DNA from 3 places in the Viridibacillus sp. NPDC096237 genome. Region 3 is predicted to be linked to each of the others. Evidence: riboswitches for the same ligand, from Rfam matches in the RefSeq annotation. Region 3 holds a riboswitch; each other region holds the start of a gene.
The links. A riboswitch is a leader RNA that binds a small molecule or an ion and turns the genes downstream of it on or off. The one in region 3 is predicted to bind cobalamin.
Positions count from the first base shown of each region.

Region 1: it holds a riboswitch for cobalamin, as region 3 does, so the genes downstream of both, ACQKMD_RS07570 (FecCD family ABC transporter permease) here and ACQKMD_RS03390 (ABC transporter substrate-binding protein) in region 3, are expected to answer to the same signal.
Region 2: it holds a riboswitch for cobalamin, as region 3 does, so the genes downstream of both, ACQKMD_RS13930 ((2Fe-2S) ferredoxin domain-containing protein) here and ACQKMD_RS03390 (ABC transporter substrate-binding protein) in region 3, are expected to answer to the same signal.

Region 1 is NZ_JBNNTI010000009.1:22,228-33,421, reverse strand. It holds gene ccsB (c-type cytochrome biogenesis protein CcsB) at 1-1,037, opposite strand, end outside; gene ACQKMD_RS07580 (ABC transporter substrate-binding protein) at 1,274-2,275, opposite strand; gene ACQKMD_RS07575 (ABC transporter ATP-binding protein) at 2,302-3,069, opposite strand; gene ACQKMD_RS07570 (FecCD family ABC transporter permease) at 3,066-4,145, opposite strand; cobalamin riboswitch at 4,342-4,533, opposite strand; gene ACQKMD_RS07565 (hypothetical protein) at 5,119-5,634, opposite strand; gene ACQKMD_RS07560 (ketoacyl-ACP synthase III) at 5,910-6,896, opposite strand; gene ACQKMD_RS07555 (PhzF family phenazine biosynthesis protein) at 7,144-7,929, shown strand; gene ACQKMD_RS07550 (hypothetical protein) at 8,101-8,481, opposite strand; gene ACQKMD_RS07545 (GrpB family protein) at 8,930-9,436, shown strand; gene ACQKMD_RS07540 (hypothetical protein) at 10,064-10,210, shown strand; gene ACQKMD_RS07535 (MerR family transcriptional regulator) at 10,297-11,046, shown strand; partial or broken gene ACQKMD_RS07530 (GAP family protein) at 11,142-11,194, shown strand, end outside.
Region 2 is NZ_JBNNTI010000024.1:49,396-60,589, forward strand. It holds gene ACQKMD_RS13885 (cobalt-precorrin 5A hydrolase) at 50-1,177, opposite strand; gene cobM (precorrin-4 C(11)-methyltransferase) at 1,174-1,956, opposite strand; gene cobI (precorrin-2 C(20)-methyltransferase) at 1,956-2,663, opposite strand; gene cbiE (precorrin-6y C5,15-methyltransferase (decarboxylating) subunit CbiE) at 2,656-3,876, opposite strand; gene ACQKMD_RS13905 (cobalt-precorrin-5B (C(1))-methyltransferase) at 3,854-4,966, opposite strand; gene ACQKMD_RS13910 (precorrin-8X methylmutase) at 4,969-5,619, opposite strand; gene cobK (precorrin-6A reductase) at 5,632-6,408, opposite strand; gene ACQKMD_RS13920 (sirohydrochlorin chelatase) at 6,405-7,295, opposite strand; gene cobJ (precorrin-3B C(17)-methyltransferase) at 7,317-8,990, opposite strand; gene ACQKMD_RS13930 ((2Fe-2S) ferredoxin domain-containing protein) at 9,015-9,380, opposite strand; cobalamin riboswitch at 9,581-9,777, opposite strand; cobalamin riboswitch at 10,013-10,196, shown strand; gene ACQKMD_RS13935 (energy-coupling factor ABC transporter permease) at 10,395-11,156, shown strand; gene ACQKMD_RS13940 (energy-coupling factor ABC transporter substrate-binding protein) at 11,153-11,194, shown strand, end outside.
Region 3 is NZ_JBNNTI010000002.1:106,351-117,544, forward strand. It holds gene cbiB (adenosylcobinamide-phosphate synthase CbiB) at 1-627, opposite strand, end outside; gene ACQKMD_RS03380 (adenosylcobinamide amidohydrolase) at 629-2,101, opposite strand; gene ACQKMD_RS03385 (FecCD family ABC transporter permease) at 2,104-3,099, opposite strand; gene ACQKMD_RS03390 (ABC transporter substrate-binding protein) at 3,096-4,049, opposite strand; cobalamin riboswitch at 4,179-4,368, opposite strand; gene argS (arginine--tRNA ligase) at 4,704-6,371, opposite strand; gene ACQKMD_RS03400 (DUF1934 domain-containing protein) at 6,371-6,808, opposite strand; gene ACQKMD_RS03405 (diguanylate cyclase) at 7,022-8,107, shown strand; gene ACQKMD_RS03410 (transglycosylase domain-containing protein) at 8,262-10,316, shown strand; gene ACQKMD_RS03415 (YwhD family protein) at 10,576-11,091, opposite strand; gene ACQKMD_RS03420 (2-hydroxymuconate tautomerase) at 11,159-11,194, shown strand, end outside.

The sequences.
Region 1 (11,194 bases), on a different contig from region 3:
ATTAGAGCCCATACTTCTTTTGGGTCCCATCCCCAGAATCGGCTCCACGCCATTTGTGCCCAAATCATCGCAAAAACAAGTCCGCCTAATGTAAATAACGGGAAGCCAATGACAATTGATCTATAAGATATTTCGTCCATTGTTGGGGCATTGACTCGATTCGTTAGCGGCTTTAACAATGAAATAATCCTACGTCTTGTGATTAATCGAATGAGTAGATAAATCAGACTTCCCACTAGGAACGACCAAATGAGCGTATTTAATTTCATCGCATTTAAAAAACTAGACACTTCGAGAAAACCATTCTCCCCTGCCGTCTGGGTAATCTTCTTATCCTCAGTCATTTCAACTACTACCGATTTTTTTGGCACAGTAATAGCTGGCATCTTGTATTCATATACTTCCAGTTTCTCATCTTGATTTGTGAATTGAATATTCTTTTCGTATCCTGCTATATTAAATGCAGTTGTAGTGGCGATAAATCCGCAAACGACTACTAAGAAATACATAACCATTTCTAAATAGAACGTTCTTTTACTTCTTTCCTCAGTATTAATAACTTTTAATAAATAGATTACACTAGTCACAAAAGAAATCGATAATACTGCACTTGAGAATGCAACGGTAATGACATGGATTGTTAGCCATTTACTTTGAAGTGCTGGAATCAATGGCGTTACTTCCTTCGAAAATGCATTAGCATAACCAAGAATCAATAAAGAAATGGGTAATGCAAAAAGACCAATGACGCTTTGGTGATAAATATAGTACATAATCAAAAATGCTGCGACTAGCATAATACCAAAGAAAGTCATAAACTCATACATATTCCCAACTGGAGCGTGTCCAATTGCATACCATCTCAAAACAAAATATGTAACTTGTAAAATAAAGCCGATCCATGTCATGGATAAACCAATAATAGAAAATATCGTTTTATTTGACTTAACCGATAAACCTAAAGGTATAATCGCTATTAAATATGTTAGAAATGAGATATACAAAGCGGTACTACTAGTTTCAATTAATGATTGCATTGCTATTTAACCCCTCCAAATTATTTGAATATTTGCTGCCAATAGTCCGACATACGCCGCACAAAGAACAACATGAATAATTATCCTATATAAGCACACTTTTTACAGTATATACTAACGAAAAAGACTGACAATTTTATGTCAGTCTTTAAAAATCTATTTTTGAGAGTATATAAATCACTTTATAATCTCTATACAAGGGCTTATTTTTAAATCGAATACTATTATTTACAAATCTATTTCTCAAATTTTTCGGGATATAACCCTTCAGCAACTGTTTTTAAGGCAAGCGGCGCACGAATACCTTCTGCTCCTGCTGAAAGCGGAAGCACAATGAATTTCTTGTTTTTAATAGCAGGTAAATCTGCTAATTCTTTTTTATTTAGTAAGAACTTTTTCTTTTGTTCTACTGTAATATCACCATAATCGATGATGATAATAGCTTCAGGATTACGATTAACTATTTCTTCCCAGCTTACTTCAGGCCATCCACCTTTAGTATCATTAAAAATATTGTTACCACCAGCCATTGTAACTAAGTTAACTAGATAGTTATCTTTTGCTGCTGCCATAGGAACTTCTTCTCCACTATCATATACTAATACATTTAAAGGCTCTTCAACTTGCCCAACTTTCGCAATTGTTTCTTCAATATCTTGTTTTATTTGGTTAATGAGTTCGGTTGCTCTGTTTTCTACATGAAAAATACGCCCAATGTTTTCAATATCTTTATACATATCTTCAAGTGTGGGCGTAGTCGACATACTAGATGATTCTTGGATATATATATTAACACCTATTTTTTGTAACTCTTCAACAGTTCCTAATGATTGTTCTGTAAATGCACTTCTCCAGCCTGCATAAGCAAAGTCAGGCTCTACTCCAAAGAACACTTCTTTGGATGGGTATTCCTTCGCAAGCACTGGAATGTTCTCATAAGCTTTCTTAAACTCTGGTAGAATTTCGTCGTCTAAATAAGCTGTGCCTACCATTGAATCTTGTAATCCTAAAGCAAGCATAATTTCAGTTGCATGCTGATTAAGCGTAACCGCACGTTTTGGGGCTTCTGTATAGGTAAAGTTATGATCCATATTCGTGATAACTAATTCCTTACTTTCACTTACATTCTTCTGTTTGATATCTTCCCTCTTAGAAGGTTTCTCCGAATTACTACACGCAGACAACATTATTATTACTAGTAAACTAAAAATGATCCATAATTTTCTATACCTAGTCATATTATTCTCCTCAAATCTATGTGTTTTTAAATATGGGTTAAAAAAATGATATGTGTTTTATGTGTGATAGGATGAATCATTATTTCTGTTTCAACACCAAACACTTCTCGAATTAGCACAGTCGTTAATACGGTTTCAGGAGTTCCTGAACTGACAACCTTTCCATTTTGGATAACATATAAATAATCACAAAACATAGCTGCTAAGTTTAAATCGTGTATGGCGGCTAATATGGTAACATCCAGTTTTTTAACGAGGTCCAACAATTGAAGTTGGTGATGTATGTCTAAATGATTGGTTGGCTCATCCAAAACAATCATGTTTGCTTCTTGAGCAAGAGCCCTTGCAATAAGAACTCGCTGCTTCTCTCCTCCTGATAAGCTCATGAAACTTCTTTCTTTCAATCTATTCATTCCAACACGTCTTAAAGAGGCTTCGACAATCATACGGTCTTCTTGCGTATCAGTCTGAAAGAGCCGCTTATGAGGATGACGCCCCATCCAAACCATTTCTTGTACGCTAAAATCGAAGGTCAAAGAAGTTTCTTGACTAACAACTGATATTTCTTTCGCTGTTTGTTTTGGTGAAAGTTCGTATAAATTTTGTTCATCTAAATGAACTAATCCGGAATCGGGTTTTAATATTCGACAAGCTGTTTTTAAGAGAGTTGATTTCCCACTGCCATTCGGTCCAATAAGCCCTACAAATTGCTTCGCTTTAATTTGAATGGAAATATCCTCGATTATCGTTGTATCTTGTATTGAATAAGCAACATCCTTTAAAGTTAATCTCATTTAGTTCTACCTCCAAACGAATATGAGCTTCGACGTAAAAGCCAGATAAAGAATGGCCCACCGCATAATGCAGTGACAACTCCTATCGGAAGCTCTTGAGGAGCAAGTAACATTCGAGCACATACATCAGACCAAATGACAAGAATCATTCCTATTAAAACACTGAATGGTAATACTCGTTTATGATCTGTTCCAATGAGTAAACGTACAAAATGGGGAACAACCAATCCAATAAATCCTATAGAACCACTTACAGCTACAACAGTCCCAGTAAGAAGTGACGACACAATTATTAGTATTTTTCGAAAAGAGTCAATATTCACACCAAGTGTTGCAGCTGCTTCTTCTCCCATTAATAAAATATTTAATGAGCGGGCATTGAACAGCAGATAAATTGTACCAACAAACACGACAACTGTTGGAATCATTATGTACTCCCATTTGGCTCCAGCTAAACTACCCATCATCCAAAACATTGCACCTCGAATTCCTGATTCTTTTGGAGCGAGCGTAACAATGAAATTCGTTACAGCCGACATAATCATCGAAATAGCCACACCTGCTAGTAAGAGTCTAGTCGTTTCAATTCTCCCGCCTACTTGAGCTAATAAATAAACGGCTACCATTGCGATAATAGCACCAGTAAATGCACCTAAAGATAGCGCATATTGACCAAAAACTGGTAGCGCCCCAAATAAGATAACGAGCGTTGCCGCAACTGATGAACCAGAAGATATGCCAAGAATATAAGGATCCGCAAGTGGATTCCGTACTAAAGCTTGAATAACTACACCAACTACAGATAATCCAGCGCCTACAATAGCACCAAGTAAGACTCGAGGTAAACGAATGTCCCAAATAATTCTTTCTTGTGCTTGGGTCCATTTTATATCTATGTAATCACCGAAAATAGGAAGGTGAGATAGAGCGATTTTCCAAACAGTTATAGGTGACATCTTAACTGGTCCTAGAGTCAGGGCAAATGTAACAGATAATACAAGGGCACAAAAGAGCAGAAGCAACAACAATAGAAAGCGACGCTTTGCTTTTCTCTCATTCAACTGCTCGTCCGTAATATTATCTTTATTTCCTTTTTTCAACGAGTGAACTGGCAATACTTGTTTCAATAAAAAAATCCTCCTCCAAAGAAAATACAAAAAAGCCCTATCTTGTGACAAAGAACAGGGCTACGAGTATCGTTTTAAGACATAGCAAAAGTACAATAAATTAGTCTTTTAATCTCTCGAACACCGCTCCTCTCAGCGAAGGTAATTTGGTGGAACACACTAGGTAGGTCTCCTGGCTTTCCATATCATCATTTTCTTTCGTCTTCCCTGATTGATACAATCAAGTGACATCATGAAAGAGAACTCCTTGGTTACAGTGGCGCGACCACTCGGGATTTACACCCGATTCCCTGTTACCCTTTGCTTACACAAAGGCACCCAGTGGCATAATTATTAAATTTGAACTCAAATATTATGGTAGTATAGTTAGAATATTTTTACAAGTGAAATATTATTCTGTTTTTTTAACGTATTAAATTGTATATAAAAGTATTTGAGTGAATATCTATTAAATACATAGGAGGAGAATAGTACATCTAATAGAATTATATAAATTCTAGCTAATCTGAAGAAATATTCAAATAACTAAAAGTCTGGTCATAATAAGAACTACTTTCAATTTCATCAAACGTATAAAGTAAATCATATTGAGGAGAAAAGGGGTACGAATTACTTATGAATGGACTAATAGTAATTATTATTGTTCCTAACAACAATCGCTTACTCAGACAACTGAAGAAGACTAGGTGGGAAAGATAGCTTACTTTCTACGAAATAATAATGTATATAATAGCGACAATTGCAATTCTTCTTTATGGATTTAGTTTTTTTCTGCATTTACTTGGTACAACGGATTAAAGAAACTCAATACAATTAGTGAGAGAATACAATGCTTACTCTTTAAGTACATATTTCAGTAAAACGATTAACAAGCTAAACAGGCGTTTATCCATTTATCTATGAATGTATAAACGCCTTCTCATTATTCGGTTTGATGGTTTTCTATTTTTACCTCGATAGGTAATTTAAGTGCTTGAGTATTTTTAGTAAAAAAGAGGTTTACTCCATTATCTATTTGAATAAAATCTTGAATTCTTACTTTCTTGTTTATTTTTATAGATTCATCTGAAAGTGATATCCCCCATATGATACTCTCACCATTTTCTAATTCATGATATATCCACTCTATTGGGTCACCCTCGTGGTCCTTCCACTTCCAAACTTCATAATTCATACTTCCGTTATAATGAAGTACTCCATCTTCAAAGTAAAAGATACTAATTGTTTTGAGTTGTGAATCCGAATAAAAAAAAGTCTTCCCATTTTTGTTTTTCAGAGATTGGATTAGCTCACCGCTTTCTATCTTCGTATCAAGTGCTTCAGAAATTTTTTGTGCATAGTAGGTATTATCAAAATTAATAGTTGGTTTTATTGATAATGTTGGTAATAACAGGATGATAATTAGCAAAAAAAGAAGAATAATCGTTTTCTTAATCATAATTTTATATCACCTCTTTACACTTCTAATAATGCACGGGTTTAAGAATTTAATAAAATGAATGCTATGTTTAAATTTATCTAAATAAAGCACAACTTATGCATTGTCATTGATAAATTTTCAATAGAAAACATCAACATTTTCTCATCATAAAATAAAAGATGAGTGACCAGAGCCACTCATCTTTCTATTTCCATATTAAATATAATAATTATTTATCTAAAACTTCCCTATCATCCGCTTTGCATTTAATAAATATTTAACTGAAAACTTACTTATTCAACCGTCCAATTGATAAGTAATCCTGCGTGTGCCAAGCCGCCGCCGAAGCCGTATAATAATACCTTATCTCCGTACTTCACTTTGCCTTCACGTACGCCCTGATCTAATGACAATGGTATTGTTGCAGCTGATGTATTACCGTAATCTACTAGGCTATATAATGTTTGTTCAATTGAAAAACCACTTTTTTCGCATATTGACTCAATCATTCTTAAATTTGCACTATGAGGGATAAACCAATCTACATCTTTTAATTCCAATGACGCGTTTTGCATAACCGTTTTCATCCCTTTTGGAACAGTTGTAACAGCCCATTTATAGACCGCTCTACCATTCTGAACAAACTTACCATTATCCACAATTTCTTCACCATTCATCTTGTTCGATAAATTTGAACAATATAAGCTTTTGCCACCTTCACCTTGTGAACCAATATGAGAAGAAATGAAACTTGGTTGATGTTCATCATATTCTAAGAGTACTGCTCCAGCACCATCTCCAAAAAGGATACAAGTTGCTCTATCTGTATAATCCGTAATTCTAGATAAAGTCTCAGATCCGACGACAAGGATTTTCTTATTTAAACCTGATGTGATCATCCCATTTGCTACATATAATCCGTACGTAAAGCCTGAACAAGCAGTGTTTAGATCAAAAGCACCTGTATTCTTAATACCTAGTTTTGCTTGTAGTGTAGAAGCTACACTTGGTGTTTTAAAATCTGGCGTCATTGTACAAACAATAATCAAATCTACATCATCGACAGATTTATCGTATCGCTCCATTAAATTTAGAACAGCCTGATATGCTAAATCACTTGTAAACTCATCTTCTCGCGCCATTCTTCGTTCTTTTATTCCAGTACGTTGAACTATCCATTCATCATTTGTTTCAACAAGTTCTTCTAATTCTGTATTAGTTAATGTTCGCTCTGGCACATACGAACCGATTGCTGTTATACGCGCTTTTGAATTAAACATAAAAAACCTCCAAAATATTTATCCTTTTTATATTAACACTTATTTATAGCACCTGGTACTAAATAGTATTAAAAAATACACATTTTATGTTTTAACTTAATTGTTAGAGTGAGCTCATTATTAATATTAGAATGTGCTTGATTTGTAATAAGACGAATCAGTGTATAATGAATTGATAATCATTGATTTAAAATTTCGAATTCATCGATTATGAAAAAACAAATCAAATGGAATGAAGGTGAAAATCGTGAAACTATCAGTTATTAATACTTTTACAGACCAAGAGTTTAGTGGGAATCCAGCAGCTGTTTGTTATTTATGTGAAGAAAAAGAAAGTATCTGGATGCAGAAAGTGGCAAAAGAGATTAATCTACCGACTACAGCTTTTATTCATTTTTCAAATAATAAATATCATTTGCGTTGGTTCACACCTTCCACTGAGATACCAATTTGCGGTCATGGAACACTTGCAAGTTCTTATTTCTTATGGAAAAAAGGAATTGTTGATCCAAAGCAGAGTATCATCTTTCAAACAAAAAGTGGGGTTCTTAAAGCGCATTTAAGAGATGGGTGGGTTCAATTAAAGTTCCCTACTATTCATGAAAGGAAAGTGACGGCTCCAGATTTGTTACTCAAAGCTTTAGATGTTAAACCTGTTTATATTGGTAAAAGTAAACTCGACTATTTAGTTGAAGTAGAATCAGAAGAAATTGTAAGAAATCTAAAGCCCAATATTAATTTAATTGCACAACTACCAGTTAGAGGTGTCATCGTTACTAGTAAATCTAATACTGAAGAATTTGATTTTATATCCCGTTTCTTTTCCCCAGCCCAAGGGATAAATGAGGATTATGTAAATGGTTCATCCCATTGTTGTTTGGGGCCATATTGGATGAACAAATTAGATAAGGCTGATTTAATAGCTTATCAAGCTTCAGATAGAAATGGCATTTTAAAAGTCAGTGTATTGGATAATGATGTTTTACTATCAGGTAAAGCAGTAACCATTTTTGAAGGTAAACTAACAATTTAATAACTGGTTTATCTACAATTTAAAACTAAATAAAGTTACTAAATGTAGCCGATGCTAAAGAAAGTATCGGCTTTATCTATAAGATAAATGTTGCTTTTATAGTTTTCTATTTCGTTTGGTTTAGGAGCTCCCTCAATGAATACTGCTTAAACCAGAAGCAAAATGCTCCCTTTACTCTTCTATAGGTAACGTATTTTTAATTACTTCACTATAACGCGTGCTTATTTCTTTTAAATCTTTTTTTCCAATTTCTAATACGTATTTAATTTTAATCTTGTCATACTCTGCTTTTGTTTTGGTCTTTTTTAATTTTGTAACATTACTTTCACCTTTTTGAAAAGTGAAAATTGTAGAATTCTCTCTATACATCATGTCCGCTGTTTCAACAATTACTTGATTACTCTCCATCGCCTTACCTTTATAAAAATCAACATTTTCTACATCAAATGATTCATCTGAAATGATCTCTTGTTTTGCTGTTTTTTCATTCACACAACCAGCAAATGTGAAAGAGGATAAAGCCAAAATTAAAATTGATATTTTCTTTACCATTATTGTCTCCTTCCCTGCTACATGTATGAGTCACATACACAAATTTGGCATTAGTCGATAATAGAAATGTGTATATTTTTTCACACTGGTAATGTGTTAACCTCATAACTACTTAGGTTCACAATAGCTATTTCCTATGGATAAATAATGAAGTTTCTCTTACTATCCAAATATTTTTGTATCCGAGATTTGAAAGCTCTAAATTCGTATATACTAGTATTGCCGTTATATATGTATATTGCCCATTATTTGCCTTAATTAAAATGGAAATAAATACTATAATGAGTAAGCATGTGAAAATTTTTTTGCTATGAAAGAGGATTTATTTAAATCATTATGAAATTTTTAAAGCTAATAGAGGCAAGTGATTTGAAAGGTTGTTATTGACAATTATTAACATTAGTTTAAAGTAGATTATATAGGCAAAACAATTGATTGGGGTGAAAAAATGCTAGGGTTACCTAAAGGTGAAGTTTTTTTAACTCCTTGGTCACAAAATTGGGATAAAGAATTTTTATTAGAGAAAGAGAAGATACAAAAGAAAATTAGTAAGTATATTGTTGATGTTCATCACATTGGAAGTACAGCGATAAAGTATTTAAGTGCCAAACCGATTATAGATATCGCAGTTGAGGTTAAAGAATTTAGCGATGGTGAATGCTGTGCCTCGCTTTTAGATAGCCTTGGGTACTCTTACAAAGGAACAAATATTTTACCTGAAAGGCATTATTTTAGTAAAGGTGAACCCCGAACTCATCAAATTCATATGTACCAAAGTGGAAATAAGTATTTAATCGAACAGTTGAAATTTAGAGATTATTTAAGAAGTAATGATGAAACACGAGTTGAATATGAACGGCTTAAATTAAAATTATCAAAAATAAATAAAAATGATAAACACAAATATGCAGATAAAAAAACTGATTTTGTTAAATCTATCTTAGAAAAGTTTTAAATATTATTCTCCAACAATCGGGTGCTTTAACTATAGAAAAGAAGCAGAAAGAGGATTTCCTTGCGAAGTCCTCTCTTTTTTTACTTGTAGTGGTAACCATCTTTAATAAAATAGCCAATTGTTATTACACCTTTATATGAACACTTTCAAATATCTTACAATGACTTTTACTAATAACTCATATTAAGTTGACTGTCGTTTCTCTGCTTCTAATAAAAACTCTTCAACATTCTTCTCAATACACTTACCAAAATGGACTGCTTCTATTATCACAATTTGCCTCTGGTACACCAATGGCGCGGTATTATGTTAGTAGAGTTACTAACGATTTTCTGCTTTTGTATGGCTTAATAATTAAATTTGATAATTAATACTCTCATTGATTTTGTACTTCCTTCATTTTGTACATGCACTAAATAGTACGTCAAGAATCCCCACATGAACATCATGAATTCTCTTATTTTTTCCCCACAGTTTTCTCATTAGACACCAGTAGAATCGAAAGTGCTAGATAAATTCATTGATAAAAAAGCTTGAAGCTTACGTATCGTCATTTTATATACTGATTAGTGAATACTTTATTATCGTTCTCGAGGGAAAGAAATTGAAAAATCAGGAGGTTTTCAGATGAAACAGGGAGATATAATCATTTATGGATGTGTCCTTATCGGTGCTGGTATTGGACTGTTGCTTGATAATGCATTTCCTGGTGTACTAATTGGCTTAGGTGTAGGATATGTACTTCAAAACTTTTTCGTAAAGAAGAACGAATGAAGGAGTGGTAAAACTAGGTGATAAGTTAGAATGAATAAGGGGTTGTTTTTTGGACAGTAAACAAAAAAGAAAGGTAGGTTCATCAGTTGATACATATTAACAAGGTTGGAGCAATTACTAGTGTTACAGTGAGAACATTGCGTTACTACGATAAAATTGGCTTATTAAAACCAGCCTCACAAACAGAGGGCGGCCATCGTTTATATACAAATGAAGAAATAAAAAAACTACAAGAAATTCAATTCTTAAAAAAGATTGGATTTACATTACAAGAGATTAAAAATATGCTCGCTTCCAATGAGTGGGATTGGTCAAATAGTTTAAAAAATCAATTAACTTTCGTGCTAAAGGAACAAGAAAACTTGAAGAAGATAGAGTTAGCCCTACGTGAGCTTATACATGGGATAGCTATCGAAGGAGAAGAAAATTGGATGGCGATTCAGAAGATCATGCAATTATCCAGTAAAGATAAAGAAATACAGCAGTATTATCGCGAATCTGTATTTAAAGACAGAGAAATAGAACTATGGGAAAAGCTACCTAATATGACAAGTGACCGCCCTGGCTCACTTGAATGGATTGCTTTAATAGGTCAGTTAAAGCTTTATATGAAGGATGGTCCAACAACACCTAAAGTCCAGAATATCATTAGAAGAATGGAGGAAAAACGCTTAGAGGAATTTGAAGGCGAGGATGAAGTTCTGGATAAGTTATGGGAACTTAGGATGTCGCCAAACCAATCAGAGAAACTGGGATTATATCCAATTGATCAAGATGTACTTGAGTTTATGGACCAGGCATATGCCGTTTTTATGGCTGAAAAGGATAATACTTAACCGAAATAAGGAGGGAGTATGATAAATACAGAACTACTTCTCGTAATAGGAGGAATGGCTCTATTAGATATGTTAAGCCCTGCAACGATAGGGGTCTTGTGCTGTTTCTTTTTTATCTCCTGTTTGGTAGTTGGATACAAAAGTCGCT
Region 2 (11,194 bases), on a different contig from region 3:
TAAATGCAAGTAAAACCGGCATAAACGACCGGTTTTCTTGGCAATTATTCTAATCATCATGTGAAATAACGGCAACTGAAATGGTTGTGTTACCTGATTTTTTCTTAACTAAAGCTAAATCATCCATTCCAGTATATAAACGAACTGCAGGTTCACTGACACCATAAGCACCTGTATATTTGAAAACAGTCTCAGATGGTGCTTCAATTGTGGCAACATTCAATTCGGCTGGTGTGTAGTACTTAAAATCCCAGCCAAATTTTGCAACAATATCAAGGAATCCTTGCTCATCCTTTTTTAAATCAATTGTACATAGTGCTTTGACACTTTTAATCGAAATTTGAAGTTCTTGTAAAGTATCCAGTATAACTTGTTCAATTTCTTCGGCAGATGTACCACGATTACAGCCCATGCCAATTACGACAGTTTGCGGACGATACACAACACCGTTCTCCAATATTGCTTCTTCAGCTTCTGTCAGTAGACGATGGGTGATGATTAATGCACCTTTTGGCTTTGCTTCTAGAGCTTTTAAAATGCTCGGATATTGTGTGATATTTTCTGGCAGTGGTGTTTGTAGATGCCACCAGTTTTTTTCACCTGACTCTTGTACGATGGCAACAGGCTCTTCGTTAACGACAGACGCACTGACAGGTGTTAACTTATCATCAGCATCCCAAACCCAGCCAAACCGTGAACCAAAAAGGTCTACAGGAATTGTTTTTTGAACATCTGATGCAGTTGTAATAATCGCACGGGCATTTAAAGCAGAAGCAACTTCGTGCGTTAATTCGTTAGCTCCGCCTAAATGACCTGACAGAACACTGATGACATTTTCTGCACGGTCATCAATGACAACAACCGCAGGATCTGTCTTTTTATCTTTTAAAATAGGTGCAATCATACGGACTACAGCACCAAGTGAAATAATCATAATGATACCTTTATATTGTTTGAACAATGTTGGTAACAGCATGCGTACACTTCCTGAAAACAGTTGTATATGCTTTTGCTGTTCATCACCTTGTTCAAATTTACTCATATAGTAAACGTCTGAGTGTACAAATGAACGATGTAGATTACGTGCTGTTTGTACACCATGCTTCGTTATAGCAACTATGGCATATTGGTTATGTTGTTCTACAACCGGTTCTATACCTTCTTGTAACTCGATCATTGAGGTTTCACACCTTTTCTGAATCCGTGAGTGAAAGTTGCATCATATAGTTTTGAACGATATTCATCTTTATCATGAATATTAGGGTCAAGCGCCCAACCAGCTAGTATCATCGCATGCTTTCTGATACCATTTTTTCGCATATCCTCATCTAGATTAATAAGCGTAGTACGAACAATTTTTTGATCAGGCCATGATGCTCTTTGGATAACAGCAATTGGCGTATCATCGCTCCATCCTGCAGTTTGTAACTCTTTAACGATTTTCTTCGTTAAAGTAGCACTTAAAAATAATGCAATTGTACAATGATGACTCGCTAAATCACGAAGCTTTTCAAATTCAGGTACAGGTGTACGACCTTCAGCACGAGTTAAAATTAGTGTTTGCGTTAGATCTGGAATCGTTAGTTCGGCCCCAATTGCTGCAGCTGAAGCGAATACCGAACTGACACCTGGAATCACTTCTGCATATATATCTTCTTTTTTCAGTAATGCCAGTTGCTCCATTGTCGCCCCATACATTGCAGGGTCCCCTGTATGAATACGTGCTACTGTTTTGCCAGCATTTACACGGTCCACAATTACACCAACCATTTCTTCTAAATGCATCCCTGCTGTTTTAATTACTTCTGCTTCTGGTTTTGCTTTAGCAATAAGTTCATCATTTACTAGTGAATCTGTATACATAACAACGTCAGCTGTTTGTAAAATATTTAACCCTTTTACTGTGATTAGATCTGGATCTCCAGGTCCTGCCCCAACTATGTATATTTTTTTCATTATTTACGCACCACCATTAATGTTAAATATTCTAGCTCTGCATCTTCTAATTCATCCATTGACCAAATTACTTCCTCATCAGAGGTAACTTTTGTTACGACAGATGCTTTGTCATATAGATTTAACTCTTTTAATACTTGAATCATTAGATCCATTACTTTTGCAACTTTAATAAACACAACAGCATCATGGTCTTCAAGTGCTTTTTTCATAGCATCATAATCGTCAGTAGCTGGAATAATAGCAACATGATCATCCCCATCAGCAAGAGCAATACCTAAGCGTGAAGCTGACCCATTGAATGAGGAAATACCAGGAACCGTTTTTATCTCTATTTCTGGGTGCAATTCTTGCATCAATTTCATCATGTGAATGAATGTACTATAGAGTAGTGGATCTCCTTCTGTCACAAAAGCAACGTCTTTACCCTCTTGTAATTTTCCGTATACAAGTTCAACTGCTTTGTTCCACTCTCTATCAAGAATCTCTTGATCCTTCGTCATTGGAAAAACAAGTCCAAGCATATCTTTTTCACCCGGACGAATATATACATCAACTATACGTTGTGCATAGCTCTTACTTCCTTTGCGTTTTCGCGGATAAGCGATGACTGGTGATTCTTGAATCACACGAAATGCTTTAACTGTTATAAGTTCAGGATCTCCTGGACCTACTCCTAGGCCGTATAATGTACCGAAATTACTCATTGGTGTCTTCCTTTCGCTTTGCTGTAATAATATAAATTGGATTTAATGGCACAAATCGTTTCATACCTAAGATTGGTTTACTTCTAGAAATTTGAGCGTGCATAATAGATGTTTCAAACCCAAATTCTTCAAATGCCTCATTTGCACGGTATAAATTTTCTATGGTTGCTGCATTTAAAACAATTCTTCCACCTTCGTTTAAACGCTCACAGCATACTTGAAGAAGATTCTTCATGTTACCACCAGTACCACCAATGAAAATGGCATCTGGATTCGGGAAAGTATCAAGACCTTCTGGTGCTTTGCCGTGAATTGCTGTTAAATCAGTTCGGAATTTACGTTGATTTTGTAGGCAGTTTTCAAGATCACCTTCATTTTTTTCAATCGCAAATACTTTTCCTTCTGGTGCAAGCTTCGCAGACTCAATCGCCATTGAACCTGTACAAGTACCGATATCCCATACCGTGCTATTACTTGATAATTCCATAGCATATAAGCTTAGTACTCTAATTTCTTTCTTCGTAATAAGCCCTTTGTCGGGTTTACGTTGTGAAAATTCTTCATCATCAATACCTAAAGTCCATTTCGGGCTCTTACCTACTTTTTTGAGAATGACAACATTTAAAGGAGAGAACTCATGATTTTGCATATCCTCTAATTCATACCAACCGTATTTTTCATCTTCGCCTTGCATATTTTCTGCAACAAACGCACGATATTCCTTCATACCAAAAGATAATAAATATTCAGCAATTTTACTCGGGCTATTATCAGCATCTGTTAACAATGCGATTTTCGATTTACCATCAATTTTCTGCGCTAAACCTTTCATACTACGTCCATGAACGCTTATTAAATAAGAGTCCTGCCAGCTTTCACCCATTTTTGAAAAAGCTAATTGGATGGAACTAAAGTACGGATAAACTTCGATATCTATTTTGCTCGCTAAATAGCCACCAAGACCGTAAAACAATGGATCTCCTGATGCTAAGATGACTGTTTTACGCGTTTCATTTTTCAATAGTTCTACTAGCGGTTTTAAGCCGCCTTTTACGACAATTTTTTCTCCTGTATAGTGAGGAAAGAATGCAAGAAGTCTTTCTCCACCTACTAATACTTCACTATCTTCAATCCATGATAAATATTGAGGTAATAAACTCTCTTGACCGTTATCACCGATACCAATCAGTTTAATCGATTGAGTCAATGCCATCAGCCCTCCCTAATAATTGTCCCTTCATTGAATAAATAGCGGTATCCATGATGAGACCACCACGCACATGATTAAGTGACGATGTACAACAAGCTTCACATAAATGATTGAAGAATTGATTGTAACCAGCTTCCATCATCATTTCACCAACTTGAGAAGCTGTATTCGCACCGCATACTTCCTGTACAAGCTTATCTGATGCTCCGACGTCTTTTGCAAGTTCTGCCATAAACTCAAAGTTAATAGCTGCACTTTTTGAATGCACCATCATAACACCTTGGGCCACTTTCGAAAATTTCCCCATCATCCCTACTAATGACACTCTTTTAATACCTAGTCGTTTACAGTGCTTGAGTGCAAAACCGACAAAATCGCCCATCTCAATGAAAGCTTCTTCCGAAAGTCCTTCATATTGTTGCATGCCATATTTTTCACTACGTCCCCCTGTTGTCAATACAACATGATCGCAGCCCATGGCAACGGCTACACTGATCGCCTGCACAATACTTGCCATATATGCTGAACTAGAAAACGGTACAACCGTTCCTCTAGTGCCTAAGATGGAAATACCTCCGATAATCCCCAATCTTCCGTTTAACGTTTTTTTTGCAATTTCTTCTCCATCAGGAACAGAAATAACAACCTTAACGCCACGGTCAATTTGAAATTCATCTAGCGTTTCTTGAACTGTAGAATTTAACATTTTTCTAGGTACTGGATTGATAGCCGCTTCTCCAACAGGAACAGGAAGACCCGGCTTGGTCACTCTCCCCACACCGACTCCTCCATCTAAAATTATTCCTGGATGTTCTCCCCAACTGACAGTAGAAATGATTAATGCTTTATGCGTTGCATCTGGGTCATCTCCAGCATCCTTTATCGTTTCACAACTCACGGAATCTCCTTCAAAGACATTTTTTTCGATAGTAAATGTTGCATCTCGGCCCACCGGCAAATGGATCGTAGCTGTTTCTTGTGCTTCACCTGTAATAAGTGCCGTTAAAGCTGCTTTCGTTACGGCTGTTGCGCAAGCGCCTGTTGTATAGCCATGACGCATTTGCGATGGATCTTTTTTCTCTTTCTTTTGCATCATTAAGCTTGGTCTGCTAATAGTGAGATAGCATTTAGTGCCGCAACAGTTACAGTACTACCACCTTTACGTCCAAGATTTGTAATAAACGGCACTTCCGTTATTTTAGCTAGTTCTTCTTTTGACTCTGCAGCAGATACAAAACCAACAGGCATTCCGATAATTAAATCAGGCTTTACTACCCCCTCTTTTATTAATCGAATCAATTCAAGTAATGCAGTTGGCGCATTACCTATCGCATAAATTCCACCTTCATGTAAATGTGCAGCTTTTTGCATAGACATAATGGCACGCGTAGCACCGGCTTCTTTAGCTGCTTTCGAAACATCATCATCAGAAATATAGCAATATACATCTCCACCATGTTTTTGGAAACGTTTATGTCCAGTACCACTTTCAATCATTTGCACATCAGCGATTACTGCTTTACCAGAACGAATTGCTCGAATACCTGCTTCAATCGCATCTGGATGAATGATTACTGAGCGACCTAAATCAAAATCGGCTGAAGCATGAATAATACGACGAATAATTTTCCATTCATCTTCTGTAAAATCATGTGGACCATATTCTTCTAGAATAGTGGCAAAGCTATGTTCGTAAATTTTATCTGGGTCAACTGTTAAAGGTTTAAAATCTGTTCTGAAATCCATTTGGATTGCCTCCTATATTTGGGAAAGTTGAAGTTGAGTTTGTAATGCTTGAATCACATCATCAAAAGTAGAATGAACATTTTCGTAAGCTACTTTTGGTCTTGCAATCATAATTGTTTCAATGCCACATTCAAGAGCTGCTGTTAGTTTTTCGTCGACTGAACCGACTTTTCCACTTTCTTTTGTAATCATTAAAGTGACACCATATTGCTTATAAAGTGCGATATTTAGTTCCTTTGAAAAAGGTCCTTGAATAGCAACAATATTCTTTTGTTCTACACCAAGTTCTGCACATTTTTCCATATTGTCTAAACGTGGTAACATACGGGCAATGACTCTTGTATCCTCTAAACCTATTAGCTTCTCAGTAAATGTACCTAGTGTTTTACTGCCCGTGGTAAGCATAATAACGCCACGTTTTTTTGCTGCTAAATTCGCTGCCTCTTCATAGTCTTTTACTAGGATTAATTTTTCATCTCCAAATCGCTGACTTTCACGTTCATATCGAATGTATGGAACATTTGCTAGTTTTGCTCCTGCTAGCGCATTTTTTGATGCTTCTTCAGCAAATGGATGAGATGCATCAACAACAGCCTGTAAATTTTTTGATTGAATAAATTGAGCCATATCTTCCGCTGTTAGACGACCAATATGCGTTTCTATATTTGCTTCAACTAAACTTTTTGCAGCTGATTCAGTGACAACAGTTGCTAAAACTGAGTATCCAGTTTGTTGTAACTCTATCGCCAATGCTCTGGCATCGCTCGTACCTGCTAAAAACAAAATCATTTCGCAGTACCAGCATGTTCGTGTTCATGATCGTGATGATGATGGTGGTCGTGATCATGGTCGTGATGGTGATGATGTTCTACAAACTCCATTGCATTGATACGGTATTGGCAAGTATCACAGTTCATTTTCACATCACCTTGAAGCGATTCTTCCACACGGTCTGTTAAAACTGTTTTTAGTTCAGGATGGTACCCAAAGTAAGCTGCTAGTTTTACATCCAATTCAGGATACATAGTTTGATAGCTTAAGACCATTTGTTCCATACGTTCCATTAAAATACCCGTGAATAGGAAGTAAGGAAGCATAATTACTTTTTTCGCTCCTAGCTGCTGGCATCTTTCAATACCTTCCTCAACTGTTGGATAAGTAACCCCCATAAAAGCACATTCTACTGTATGAACATTTAATTGTTCCCAAAGCATACGAGCAATTTTATAAAAGTCGCTATTAGCATCTGGGTCACTACCACCACGTGCGATTAATAAAATAGCTGTATCTTTATTTTCCGATTCATGATTGAAACCGGCTTCTGTTAAACGCTCTTTTAATATTGAGAAAATGGATTCATGTACACCTAGTGGACGACCATATGTAATTTGTACAGTAGGATATTTTTCTTTCCCTTCATCAATCGCTGCTGGAATATGAATTTTCGAATGTCCTGCTTGTAATAAAATAATCGGAATAACATGGATATCCGTAGCACCTTTAGCGACACAGTTATCAATCCCCTGTGCAATGTTTGGTGATGCAAATTCTAAAAAACAAGATTCCACTAGTAATTGACTATCTAATGTTGGCTTTAATTGCTCTACAAATTTATTAACCTCAGCATTACCCTCTGCTAAACGACTACCATGACCGACGAATAATATAGCTTGCATAAATACAATTCCCCCTAATTTTTAATCCCCGCAAGGAGCAGGTTCAATTTCAATTTTCGGTGACATATCTTGATAGTTAAATCCTTGAATTCGCTTCACACGTTTGAAGTACTTGAACAAGCGCTCGTTCGGATGCGCATTTTGACGATATTCTTCAACGATGTTACTGACAACTTCTACTATCTTTTCAGGATCAATACCTTCTGCTACTGGTTGCCCTGGATGAGCTGTTCTACCAACTGGTTTCGCACCTACGAAAAGATCAAATTTACCTTTTCTATAGACGATTCCAACGTCCTCCATCACGGCTTTGTAACAAGCCATTCCACATCCATTAAAGCCGATATTAAATTCTTTTGGCATGTGTAGGCCCCCTAATATCTCTTGAAGTTCCTCTGCATAAGGAATACCGCCTGTTTTTTCACCATCACAGAAATCACATGCTTTTATTGTTACAACATCACCAACAGGGGACAAAATAAAGTTTGCATCTCGCAATTTAGCTGTGATGATATCTGGAGTTGTCGTTGGTATTCTCAATAGAATATTATGATTTGGTGTATACTCCATCGTCCCTTTTTCTCCAACTACTTCTGCTAAAGTCATCATTTGTTTTGGTGTAAATCGTTTATTCGCAACACCGGGGCTGACTGCTAATTCGAATATAGATTCCATTTCTTGTTGTACATAAGTAGCCTGTGTTGCCACTTGCTGATCAGTTACACGTGATAATGCATCCAACGCCATTTCAAAAGAGCCAATAGTAGGTTTTGATTCAACTTTTACAACTGACAATTGCTGAGCTTTTACTAAAGCAGGTACGCTATCAATATTTTGACTTCGCTGAATGCCAGTTTCTTGGTCCATTGCCCAAGGCTCAGCTTCTTCTTTCAATCGTTGATGTGGTTTTAATGGTTGTTGTTCAGCATTCAATGTGTACTTCCTTTGATAACCACGGGGTGTAATCATTTTATTGTCATACAAAAATGTTGATGAATTACCGATGACAACTGTCGTTAACATACCAATATCATGATTCAACATATCTTTTAAATTCGTAATGATGATGTTTTGGCGATCACGATAGGCGCTTTTAACTAGCCCTACAGGTGTCTCTGGTGAACGATATTGTAGTAAAATACGCTGAGTTTCAACAATTTGGCGTGTACGGCGACCACTACGTGGATTATAAAGAGCGATTACAAAATCCGCCATTGCCGCAGCTTCCACTCGTTTTGCAATTAAGTCCCAAGGTGTTAAGTGGTCACTTAAACTGATCGTACATGAATCATGCATAACTGGTGCGCCTAGTAAAGAGGCACATGAATTTATTGCAGAAATACCAGGAATAACTTCAATTTCAACACCCGTTGCCTCAGTCCATCCTTTTTCTATTAGCACTTCATAAACTAGACCAGCCATTCCATAAACACCAGAGTCTCCACTTGAAATGACCGCAACTTTTTTACCATTTTCAGCTTGTCTTACAGCTTCTTGCGCTCGTGATACTTCTTCAGTCATACCTGTACTGATGACAGCGGTATTACTATCGATTAAATCTTGAATGAGTTCTACGTAGGTTTTATAACCGATAATGAAATCACTTTCTTGCAGTGCTTCTACTGCCCTTGTTGTAATATGTTTAAAATCCCCTGGACCAAAACCAACTACATAAAGTTTGCCAAGTTGTGACATTCAAGCATCTCCTTTTCGTAACATCTATCTATTTTTCGAAATCCCTTTAATCGCTCCTGATATCGGGTTTTTCGTCATATTGCCATTAATCGTTTGATAGACGACATGTGGTGCAACTTGCTGGTCGATACAGTCACGTACAATTTGACGACCAATTTCAGGAGATTCTGCTTTATACCAAGTACCTTGTGGATATGCAATAACGACACAAGCATCTTTACAACGACCATTACAGCGAGTTCGAGTTGTATGTATTTGTTCATCAATTCCAAGTCTAGAGATCTCATCTCTTACTGCCAGTGTAACTTCTTCACCGCCCTTTTTTAAACAGCTACTGCCGTTACAAATGAGCAAATGGCTTTTCATACTTTCTAAATTCCAAGTTGTCATAGTGATCCTCCCAAATGGTGTTCATCTTTTCTTATGAAAAAACTATGGAAATAGGGTAAATTGGCAGCTAGTTAACTATTTTGTTAAATAAAAAAACCTTAATTCAAGGAATTAAGGTTTAAAAACTAGATTATTCAGACAACACACAAAAATAAATAAGCGTCATCTACTGTAGCCTTCACCTTTCCCTCCGAAAAGTATCGTTCATAATTATAAAAGCAGGTTTCCTGGCTTACGCGTCACTTTACTTTGATCTCTTCCCAGTATTTCACCAGTGAGGATTATCATTTCATCAGCGTTACAGTAGCGGGGGCTGCATCGGATTCGAACCGATTTCCCTATTATCCAACTTGCTCTATGTTCTAAACATGTTGGCACTTTTAAATTTGTTATTCAATTGTATTATTCAGTAAATTCTAAAGCTGTATTTATCATATACTAAATTTTGTTAGATTCAAATAGATTTTTTAAGAATTAATATCTTGACATAATATTAAATAAACATTTTCATCAAAATATTGTTGTTGAAAACAGCTTCTGCAACGTTTTTACTTCAATTTAATTTATTTAGTTTTTCAAAAAAAATCTAGTAGAAAGAAAATTCTCATGATACACTATATTCTGAAATCTAATAATTCAATAAACTTCATGGTGTTAAATTAGCGTTTAACTTAAAAGGGAAGTCGGTGTTAATCCGGCGCGGTCCCGCCACTGTGTTGAGGAGTTTTGCTACGTTATGTCACTGTCTAATGATGGGAAGGCAGTAGTGAAATGATGATTCTAAGCCAGGAGACCTACCATGAAGTGAGGAAATGTTTCAACCTACGAGGATGGGTGTGAAAGTGAGTAAGTCTTATTTACTGATGACTATTCCTTCACGCACTTCTTTCTATGAAAGAGGTGCTTTTTTATGACAAATGGCTTATGCCCTATCCAGAGAGGTATTTCATAGGAGGTGTTATTTTTCAACTAATAAGTCGCCTGTAACAATACATACACAAAAGGGAGATTAACATGAATAAGCTAAAATCAATCTTTAATTGTAAAATGATTTACTTTTTAGTATTTGTCATGATTGTTCCAAAGCAAGCATTTGCCATGCACATTATGGAGGGGTTCTTACCTCTTGAATGGGCTATCTTCTGGTGGGCGGTAACGATTCCGTTTTTGATTATTGGATTTCGTTCAATTCGTAAAACAATTAAAGAAAATCCAGATACAAAAATGATGCTCGGTCTATCAGGGGCATTTGCTTTTGTATTATCTGCACTAAAAATCCCATCTGTAACTGGTAGTTGTTCTCACCCTACTGGGGTTGGTTTAGGAACTGTTTTATTTGGACCATTTGCAATGAGTATTGTAGGTTTTATCGTTCTATTATTTCAATCACTTTTATTAGCACATGGCGGCTTAACAACTTTAGGAGCCAATGCATTTTCTATGGCTGTTGTTGGTCCACTAATTGCATACGGTATTTATAAAGGGGCAACTAAAGCTGGATTATCTTTTGCATTTGCAGTATTTTTGGCTGCTGCTTTAGGCGATCTTGGTACTTATATTGTCACTTCTATTCAATTAGCACTTGCATTTCCTTCTGAAGTTGGTGGATTCTTTGCGTCGTTCACGAAATTCAGTAGTATTTTCGCTTTAACTCAAGTTCCTTTAGCTATTTCTGAAGGTATTTTAACTGTTATTATTATGAAATTCTTGAAAAAATACAATGTTTCTGAGCTAAAAGCACTTCATGTCTTCTCGAAAGGAGCTGAACAGCGATGAAAAAGAATTTAATACTAATAGCAATCGTTGTCATTCTT
Region 3 (11,194 bases):
TCTACTTGGCACATAATTTAACACGTCATCCGTATGTGCAGCGACATATCCAAAATCGGCGAAGCGCTCATTTTTGTAAGCGACCATTGAATCAAGCGTATTAACCGCCTTATACATCCATAGACCAGTTCCACCAAATAAAAACGCCCAAAAGAGAGGTGCTGTTACACCATCACTCGTATTTTCAGATACTGTTTCTACTACACCTCTCGTTACTTCCGGTACGGATAAATGCTCCGTATCACGCCCTACAATCCAAGATAATTTCACACGTGCTTCCTGTAATTCACCTGATACGAGGGGATTGTATACTTCAAGTGCTGCTTGTTTTAGACTTTTCCCTGCTAAACCTACAGCTATTAATATCGATTCTACAAAAATACCTAGAATAATATTGAGAGAATATGCAGTATAAATTATCGCGAATGTAACTGCTGTTGTTAATCCAACAACGATTAAGACAAGAATAAAACCTTTTGATTTACGATGTTTACCATTATTTAAACATTCTGTTAGTTTAGCAATCAAATTACCAATCCATCGAACAGGGTGTGGCATTTTGGGAGGGTCACCTATTAACCAATCTAAGGTAATTCCAATAGTACAAGCAATAATATGTGCTAACATTTTATAACCATCCCTTGGCACGTTTGTATTCTTGTAGTGCTGTAACTGTCGTTTCATAAACCCCATGACCAATCAGCTTGCCAATATCTGTGATAGGGCCAGCGTATTCCATGAACGTACCATTTTGTGTCGCGGCAATTAATAGGCTATCAGTTGATGTACCTGTTGCAATCGTATGTGATATTGGATCCATGATTTCCTCTTGCTGCATTGCTTTTACCTTTGCTTCAGTAGCTGTTATCATTGCTTGCATAAAGGACTCTTCCGTTAATTTCCCGTTAATGATGACCCAAGTATTGATCGTTCCTATATACGGTTTACTTACTCTTTCATGCGCCTTTGAAACATCCACTGCATTTCCAACACCGGCGGTCACAGCAACAATAATACTTCCAATAGAGCTTGAAAACTCGCGAATAACTACATACTTAGTTGCAACTGCCGTCATCATGGCCACTGTATTAGAAGGCATAAAATTATGTTGTTCTAGATAACTTTTTAACTCCTCATGGGCATCTGCACACATATAACTCAAATCGACTGCACGATTGACAAAAGATTGGAACCAACCAAAACCTGCATTATGAACAGCTGAGGATACGGTTTTTAAAGGAAATTCCGTACGAAGTTCAACAAATTCATCTCTTACTTTGAATTGTTCTTTAGTTACTACATATGATTCACGTTCATCAATAGCGGTTGGCATTAATGTAACTTGTGGCTTTGGCAATTCTGGATGCGGATAGCTTGAAACGCGTGTATTATATACTTCTAAAATTTGTTGTTCTTTCAACACTTCATGTGGTTCACCAATAGCCTTAACATGCCCATTCTCCATTAACAACAGCTGATCACAATATAGTGAAGCTAAATTCATATCATGAAAAACAGAGATAACTGTTAAGCCATTTTGTACTGCTTCAAGACGAATCATATCTAGTAGTTGGCGTTGATGTGCAATATCTAAATGATTCGTTGGTTCGTCTAAAAGTAAGATACCGGCTTGCTGAGCAAGTGCTTGGGCTACAAATGTACGTTGTTGCTCCCCACCTGATAAAAACTCGAGATTTGTATGTTCATAGTAATCCACACCGGTTTGATTCATAGCTTTTTTCACTGCGTGTTCATCTTGTTCTGACCATGTTGAAAACCAACTATTTTGATGTGGATAGCGACCTAAAGCTATCGTCTCACGTACTGTATGTGAAAAGGAATGGGCATGAAGCTGAGGTAATACAGCCATTTTGCGCGCAAATTCCTTCGGTGAGAAGTTTTTAATGTTTTGTTCCTCGATAAGTACTTGACCGGTTGTTGAAGGCAAGATACCACTAATCACTTTTAATAACGTGGATTTACCACTACCATTAGGTCCTAATACACCAAGAATTTCACCCTTCTTCACGGTAAACGAAACGTCTTGTACTATTGGCCTGGTAGCATCATAGCCTCCAGTAACATTTTCTACAGTAAGCATAATTACGCACCCTTCGTTCTTCTTTGTCGGAAAAAGATATATGAAAATACTGGCGCTCCAATAAATGCAGTAATAACACCAATTGGTAACTCTGTTGGTGCAATAATCGTTCGGGCAAATAAATCACAAACAATTAGTAAAGATGCTCCATTTAAAAACGATAACGGTAACAAGTGTCGGTGATCTGCACCAAATAAAAGACGTGTCATATGTGGTACAACAAGTCCTACAAAGCCAATTGTGCCAGACACTGCTACTGCAGCACCTGTTAACATAGATCCACCAATTAGTATAAGCATTTTACTTTTCTTCACATCAACACCAAGATACTTCGCACGTTCTTCTCCAAATAACATAGCATTTAATTCACGACGGTTTAGCCATAATAAAAATGAGCCGATGAGTACAAATGGCCACACCATTTTGACATATGGCCACCCACGCATTGAAACGCTCCCCATAAGCCAGCCAATGATTTGGCGTAACTCATCTCCTGTTAAAGCGATTAATAAAGAAATAACCGAACCCAAAAATGAACTAACGATTATACCTGTTAAAATCAGTGTTTCCATCTTCAACGTACGATCGACTAAACGTGCAAAAGCCATTACACCCATCATCGCCAATATGGCCCCTAGCATGCTGAAGACTGGTAATGTATATATACCTAAAATAGGGGTCGAAATGCCGAAAAAGAGCGTCACCACAGCACCTACTGAGGCACCGGATGACACTCCTAACGTATACGGATCGGCGAGTGGATTTTTCAGCAATCCTTGGAAAGCCGCACCAGCGATTGCTAGTGAAGCACCTACTAATCCTGCAAGCACAACACGCGGCATTCGTATTTTCCACAAAATATTCGTCGCTGTTGGATCCGCTGCCGTGTTCCATAACGTACTAATTGGTACTTTAACAGAACCAATTGATACACCTAACCAAATACTAACGATTAAAATCACAAAGGCTATGGTGTATCCTATAATGGTTTTCTTCACTCAAAAGCCTCTGGATATACTGCTTTTGCAATGACCTCTAATCCTTCAGCAAGACGAGGACCTGTACGGCTTGTTAAGTTCGCATCAACTTGAACAACTTCATCATTTTTAACAGCTGTGATACTATCGAATCCTTGGCGTTTTTTCACTTTCTCGACAATATTTTTTAGGTTGTATTTCACAATAATTGTATCTGGATTACGTTTCACAATTTCTTCAGGGTCAATTTGGAACCAACCTGTTTGATCTGCTGTGACGTTTTTAATATTAGCTAGATCAAACAATTCTTGCATAAATGTATCTTTACCTGCAGTGTAAATATTAGGTTCATCTGATGTTTCGACGAATGCTGATTTTTGTTTTACATCTTTCACTTTTGCTTGTACTTCTTTTACTTTTGCTTTCATATCATCAGTAATCTTCTTAGCCTCATCCGCTTTACCAGTAATGTGGCCAATTTGTTCAATTGTTGAATATGTTTCATCAAAATTCTTAGCGTTTTTTACAACGAAAACTTTTAAACCAGCATCACGTAATTGTTGAAGACCTGCTTCAGAAGTACCTAAAAGTGTTTCGTGTGCAAAAACAACTTCTGGATTTAAGCTAATAATTTTCTCGGCGTTAAATTCCATCTCACCGATTTTTTCTTTTTTCGTTGCCGCTTTAGGATAATCATCATTATCCGATACAGCAGTAATTTCTTTTTCTAATCCTAACGCGAAAAGAATTTCTGTGTTACTTGGTACCAAAGTAATAATGCTCTTTGGTGCTTCTGTAAATTTCACATCATTGCCAAGTGCATCAGTCTCTGTTAATGGATACCCTGCTACCTGTTGCTCTGTCGCTGGCTCACTATTTTCCTTTTTCTTTGTATCCTCCGTTTGGCCACAGCCTACTAACACGCCTAGTGCTAAAACGAACACTAAACAAAATTGCCATATTCTCTTCATTTACTTTTCCTCCTTTTTCATAAAAAAAATCCCTCGTTTTACGACGAGAGATACGATGACAGTGGATATATACATAGCAGTACTGATACTGCACTTTTACTGACACCATTTCTATCCGCGTAGTTCTAATTGGTAGTCTCCATGTTGGTAGGTCTCCTGGCTCGTGATCACAGCTTACCGCGCCTTCCCAAAGCGCTAGGCTTCAGTGACAGATTACGACTTGCTCACACTTACAGTGGCGGGACCGCGTCGGATTTCCACCGACTTCCCTTTTCTCTTTACATAATCTAAGTAAAGAACCAGCATGTATCACAATATACAATTTTTTATTACATCGTGTTCAATTATACAGAAAATTAAATACTTGTCCAAGTTGTTTCAAATAGGGGTGGTAGAATTATGAGAACTACCTACTTGAAGTTTTCTATTATTTTCGTTTTTATTATTTATTTTAAAAGTAAAAATGAATTGAATGATTTTAGCTATTTTATCCTTAATTTGAGCAATTTCATTTCATTTTTCTCCTTAATCTGTCTTTATTTAATCAAAAAGACTATTCTTCACTGAAATAGTGAGGAATAGTCTAATTTGTAAGCGTCCATTAAACCCTACAGCAATTTCTGCAGAAGAAGATAGATGGGGCTCCTTCAGTAATTACATTTTTTCAGGTGCTGATACGCCAATTAGTTTTAGTGCATTGGCGATTGTTGTACGAACTGCTGTGATTAGAGCTAAACGAGCTGCTGAGCGCTCTTTGTTGTCAGCATCTAATACTTTTTCAGCATTGTAGAAGCTGTGGAAAGTTGCTGCTAGTTCTTGAATGTAGTTAGTAATACGGTGTGGTGTACGATTCTTTGCAGCATCCGCAACAACTTGTGGGAAGTCCCCTACTTTTTTCAAGACATCAATTTCTTTCTCTGCATTAAGAAGATTTAAATGTTCTTCAGAAGCAGCTAAACCTTGTTCTTTTGCTTGGCGTAAAATTGAAGAAATACGAGCATGTGCATATTGTGCATAGTATACAGGGTTTTCGTTTGATTGCTTAACAGCTAAGTCAAGGTCAAAGTCCATATGAGAATCACCAGCACGCATTGCAAAGTTGTAACGAACTGCGTCTAAACCTACTTCTTCAACAAGCTCACGTAAAGTAACCGCGTTACCTGTACGTTTACTCATTTTCACTTTTTCGCCGTCTTTCATTAAGTTCACCATTTGGATGATCTCAACTTCTAACGTATCTCGATCATACCCAAGTGCTTCGATTGCAGCTTTCATACGCGGGATATAACCATGGTGGTCAGCTCCCCAGATGTTGATTAGCTTAGTAAAACCACGTTGGATTTTATCTTCATGGTACGAAATATCAGGTGTTAAATATGTGTATGAGCCATCATTCTTTATAAGTACTCGATCTTTGTCATCACCAAATGTAGTAGAGCGGAACCAAGTAGCGCCTTCTTCTTCAAATACATGACCATTTGCACGTAATTTTTCTAGAGCAGTTTCAACTTTACCTGATTTATAAAGTGATGTCTCAGAATACCAAACGTCAAAGTCTACACGGAAGTTTGCTAAATCATTTTGTAATTTACCAAGTTCCAATTTCAAACCATGTTCACGGAAAAATTCAAAGCGGTCTTCATCTGGTTTACTTAGGATAGAGTCACCAAACTCAGTAGCTAGTTTACCTGCGATATCAATAATATCTTGTCCATGATAACCATCTTCAGGCATAGTAGCTTCTAAGCCTAAAGATTGTTTGTAGCGCGCTTCTAAAGATGCTGCTAAGTTATTGATTTGATTCCCCGCATCATTGATGTAGTATTCACGTGAGACATCATATCCTGCAAAATCTAAAACGTTACATAGTGAATCTCCTACAGATGCTCCTCGTGCATGTCCTAAATGAAGGTCACCAGTTGGGTTAGCTGATACAAATTCCACTTGTACTTTTTCATTGGCACCAGCCTGTGAACGCCCATATTCTGTACCTTGTGCTAAAACAGTTGTGATAACTTCTGCTAGGTAGTCTTTACGTAGCACAATATTCATAAAACCAGGACCTGCGATGTCGATTTTCTCGATAGCAGTACCTGTTGTATCAAGATTTTCAATAATGGCTTCAGCGATCGTACGAGGTGGCTTTTTCGCTAATTTTGTAAGTTGCATAGCAATATTAGTTGCATAATCGCCATTCGCCTTATCCTTTGGTGTTTCTAAGTGTACGTTCAGTGTTGATGTATCTTCTAAAAGACCTGCTTTAGTTACTGCTGCAAGAAGCGCTTCTTTAATCGCATGTTGCACTTGTTCTACTGCGTTCATTATTTTCCCTCCGAGTAATTAATTTCTAAAGTATAATCGCCTACTGATTGTCCACCAACGATTAGATCATAGTTTAAATAGAATCGTCCGCTCATTTTACTTTCATGCGGTTCGAATTGCATCTCCTTCGTATACGTCACGATTGGTAATGCACCGTATTCACTATCATAATGACCGTTTTGTTCATGATTAAGTAAAAATGGCATACGCATTTTCACATCACCATTTCGTAGAATAACGGCCTCATTATTACCGAATTTTAAAGTTGAACGAATATGTTTATCTTCTTGAACTTCTTCATATTGTAAGTACGTTTGGTCCCTTTTTTGAACTATCGTACCTTCTGACCAAAGCTCATAAGTTTCAGCTTCTCCTTCAGATTGTCGAATTGTCGTTTTTAACTTTAATTTTACGGGTGCTTTAAGTTCACTAGTCATACTTATGGGCCTCCGTTTCATTCTTAATATAACCTTCTTATTATAGGTTAGATTCGCTTGTTTTTTCAAGGTGCAAGTAAATTTTGGAGGTATCTTTAAAACTTAACGATACAACTAACTTTTGTCGTTTTCTAGGGGAAACGCAATTTTTTTCATTTTCCTTGCAAAATTGAATGTTATAATGGAGGGATAAAATGGTAGGAGAGAATCTAAATGCTGCTCGAATTAGTCATTAATTTTTCGATATTATTTACTTTTGTTATCTTTTCATATTGGTTATACGAGTCATTACAACCTTATCAAGCTAGCTTCTCTGAGCTACAGCCATGGATTGTCGGGCTTGTAGCTGGACTTACAGGTTTACTTTTGATGGGTACGGCTGTACATTACCAAAATAATATTATTAGTGATGGTCGTTTTGTTAGTATCTTACTCAGTGGATTAATAGGAGGGCCTATTGCTATTGCAATTTCCTCTCTCATCATTGGGATTTTCCGAATTTATGTGTTTGGTCTGTCAGAGACTTCTATTCTTTCAGGATTAAATATATTAACAATTGGTTGTGTTATCACATTAATTTCAATAAAAAAACCAATTACTTTCCGCAATGTGAATTTCTATTTTACTTATATCGTAGTCCAAGTTTGCATTATCTTCTTTATTCTTTCAGATACTTGGACACATGGCTTACAAAATGTAATTGAAACTGCATTGTTTTATTTTATCTCATTTTACATAACTTTACTTGTGTTGAAATCAATTCGAAATCAATTTGATCGTATGCGTGAAACTGAAAAAATGGCAGAAACAGATTATTTAACTGGGCTACCAAATAACCGGCGTTTCCAGCAAATAATAGATGATTTACTCTCTAATAATGATCCTTTTTCATTAATATTAATTGATATTGACTCTTTTAAAAAAGTTAATAAAACGTATGGTCATCCTGTTGGCGATGAAATCTTACAACAAATTGGTACTCAATTAAAAGATTTCGTAAAACCGATTGATGCAGAGGCAGCTAGGATTAGTGGTGAGGAATTTTATATAGTTTGCAAAGACGCTCCTCCTGCATATGGCATACATTATGCAAATTTAATTCGATCACAAATCGCTAAAACACCGCTCGTTGTGTCTACCGGTCATGTGATATCGATTACAGTATCCGTCGGTATTTGCTCTTATCCTGATAATGGTAAAACATCAAAAGATCTCGCTTTTTCAGCAGATAAAGCAATTATGCAAGCAATAGCAAGAGGTACAAATCAAATTGTTCATGTTAATCAATTGAATAGTTAATGTTTTTTTAACGCTCTGAAAATATTCCACTTTCTTAGCGTTTTTTGTTGCCATCAATAATTACCATATTCATCCTTTTTATTTTTTTTCGCCCGTTTATTTTACATAAAATCATCACATACTATCGCTAAATTGGTGGAACGGAGCTGTTCATATGAAACGAGCAGACTATTGGCGAAAAAGAAGGGTGAATAAACGCTGGAAACGTACTCTTATGTGGGGTGTCGTGGGCATTTCAGCCGTTTTAACAGTTTTGCTGTCACTCAGAATATATGCGCAAATTGCTGGTGCGCCTTCTCTCGCTGTTCCGAAGGCAACCGTTTTTTTAGATGCTGATGGGCACCGAGCTGGCGATAAATTCTCACAAGAACGCCGTTATTGGGTAAGCTTAGATGAAATTTCTCCTTTTGTTTCAAAAGCACTTATTGCAACAGAAGACAAAAATTTCTATTCACATAACGGTTTTGATTTTACCCGTATTGCAGGCGCATTATTAAAAGATGTTAAGGCAATGCGCAAAGTTGAAGGAGCAAGTACCATTACGCAGCAATACGCTCGTAATTTATACTTATCACATGAGAAAACATGGTTAAGGAAAGCGAATGAAGCACTATATGCATACCGACTTGAAGTCTTTTATGATAAGGATAAGATTTTGGAAGGCTATTTAAATACAGTATATTACGGGCATGGTATGTACGGTATCGAAGCTGCAAGTAGATTTTATTTCGGAAAATCGGCGAAAGATTTAACACTATCTGAAGCTGCTTTGTTGGTCGGAATTCCAAAAGGACCAGGCATTTATTCCCCTGTAGTAGATAAAGAAAAATCAATAGGTCGTCAACAATTGATCTTAAGTTTAATGACGAACCAAAATGTCATTTCAGAAGAACAATCAGAGCGTGCGAAGAAGGAGCCCCTTGATTTTAAATTTGAGGAATGGGAAAATTCGAAGTCGCTTGCACCATACTTTTTAGATACAGCTTGGCAGGAAGCAAAAGATATCTTAACGGAGAAAGGTCGTCGCTTTGAAGAAGGTGGTTGGGTAATCAAAACAACATTAAATACTTACCATCAAAAAGCTGCTGAGGAAGCTGTTGAAAAAGCTTTACCGAACGATGAGCTAGAAGTTGGCTTTGTTAGTATGGATCCATCAACTGGTTATATTACTGCGTTGGTTGGAGGGCGACATTATTTAGCAAGTACATTCAATCGGGTAACACAAGCAAAAAGGCAACCAGGATCCGCTATTAAGCCATTTTTGTACAGTGCAGCATTAGAGAAAGGTTACACTCCATTAACGTTTATGGATACTAGTCCTACTATTTTCACTTATGACGATGGACGTTCAAAATACGAACCTAAAAATGTAAACGGTCAATTTGCTAATCATCCAATGTCATTGGCACAAGCAATTGCCATTTCGGATAATATTTACGCAGTTAAGACATTTGAAACTATCGGCTATAAAGCATTTAGTAATGTACTGAATCGATTTAATATCCAAGGTAAATTACAAAATTCACCGGCAGTAGCTCTTGGTACTTCTGAAGTAAGCTTAATGAATTTGACTTCTGCCTATAACACTTTAGCTGCAAAGGGCGTTCAAAAGAAACCGACAACAATTATTTCGATTACAGATGCACATGGTAAAGTAATTTATAAAGCGGAAAAGAAACAGAAAAAGAAACAAATAATTAATCCAGATGATGCGTTTTTAATCACTCAATTGATGACAGGCATGTTCGATCCCGTCTTTAATGATTACGCACCTGCAACTGGTATATCAATTCGTAACAAACAAACAAGACCTTATGCAGCAAAATCCGGTACAACTTTAACCGATCAAATGATGGTTGGTTTTACCCCTTCTTTAACTGCTGGTGTATGGAACGGTTATGATAAAGGAAAACAGATGACAAGCCCCGAAGATTCACGAGCTACAAAGCAAATTTGGATTGACTTTATGGAAAAAGCACATGAAGGATTACCAAGTGAGCCATTTATAGCACCAGATAATATTGAAGGTGTAATTGTCGATGTAAAAACAGGCGGTCTCGCAACATCAACTTGTGATCGACAACGACTTGTTTATATGAAAAAGAAGGATATTCCGAAAAAATTATGTACTGACCCAAGTATTGTCAGTGATTTAACGAAAAAAGATGAAACGTCTTGGCACCTGTTCCCTTTTTCACTATTTGAATAAATAAAAAAGCTTCATCTTCTAAGGAGTCCGTTATCCTTAGCAAGATGAAGCTTTTTGGTTCCTCGAAAACGTGAGTTACATGGGGCATCCGGCTTGGGTTTGTCAAAATGCCGCATGTCACTCATAGAAATCGGTTACCTAGTGTCCTAGCTTACTTTCGCAAGTTGTAGTTAAAGTGTACTGCCTTTCAAGGACAGTTTCAACCACGGATTGAAACCGCTTAATAAATGTCACACTTTGTTCAATCATTTTCAAAATTTTAGAAGTCTAATTCTTTACGCAATTGCTCTGAACTTAGAGACCACATTTTCTCGTTAAAGCCGTGTAAAAACTCGCCTAATACTTGTTTTGACTCAGTATCCATATGCTCTACGATGATATGACGTTTCATAGATTTATCCATTTTATTGACATGGTCTGCTAAAATTTTATAACCGCGGCGTTTTTCTCTATTGACAATCATTTCACAAGCTGTTATACCTGCAAAATACGCTCCGCCTTCTTTATGATCAATTGTCACCCATACTAGCCAATATGGTTTGCCACCTTCTGAATCTTCTCGATTAGTTGTAAATTTAATACCTCTTTCAACATCACTACGTGCGTGCATAGCCCCTACTTCTACTGTGGCTTTTTTTTCTTCAATATCAATGATAACTGGTGATACGTTCTCAAGTGTTAAAGAACCTACACCAAACCCTTTATGTCCGTCTGTTGGATCGTTTTTAATAATCGTAAATCCTAATTTTTGTTTTGGTTTTTCTTCATTAGTCATTCGCATAATCCCTCCGTTCTGTTATTATAACGAATATACACTATATTTTAAATGAGGAGGACTCTTTATGCCTATAGTAACAATCAAAATGATCGAAGGTCGC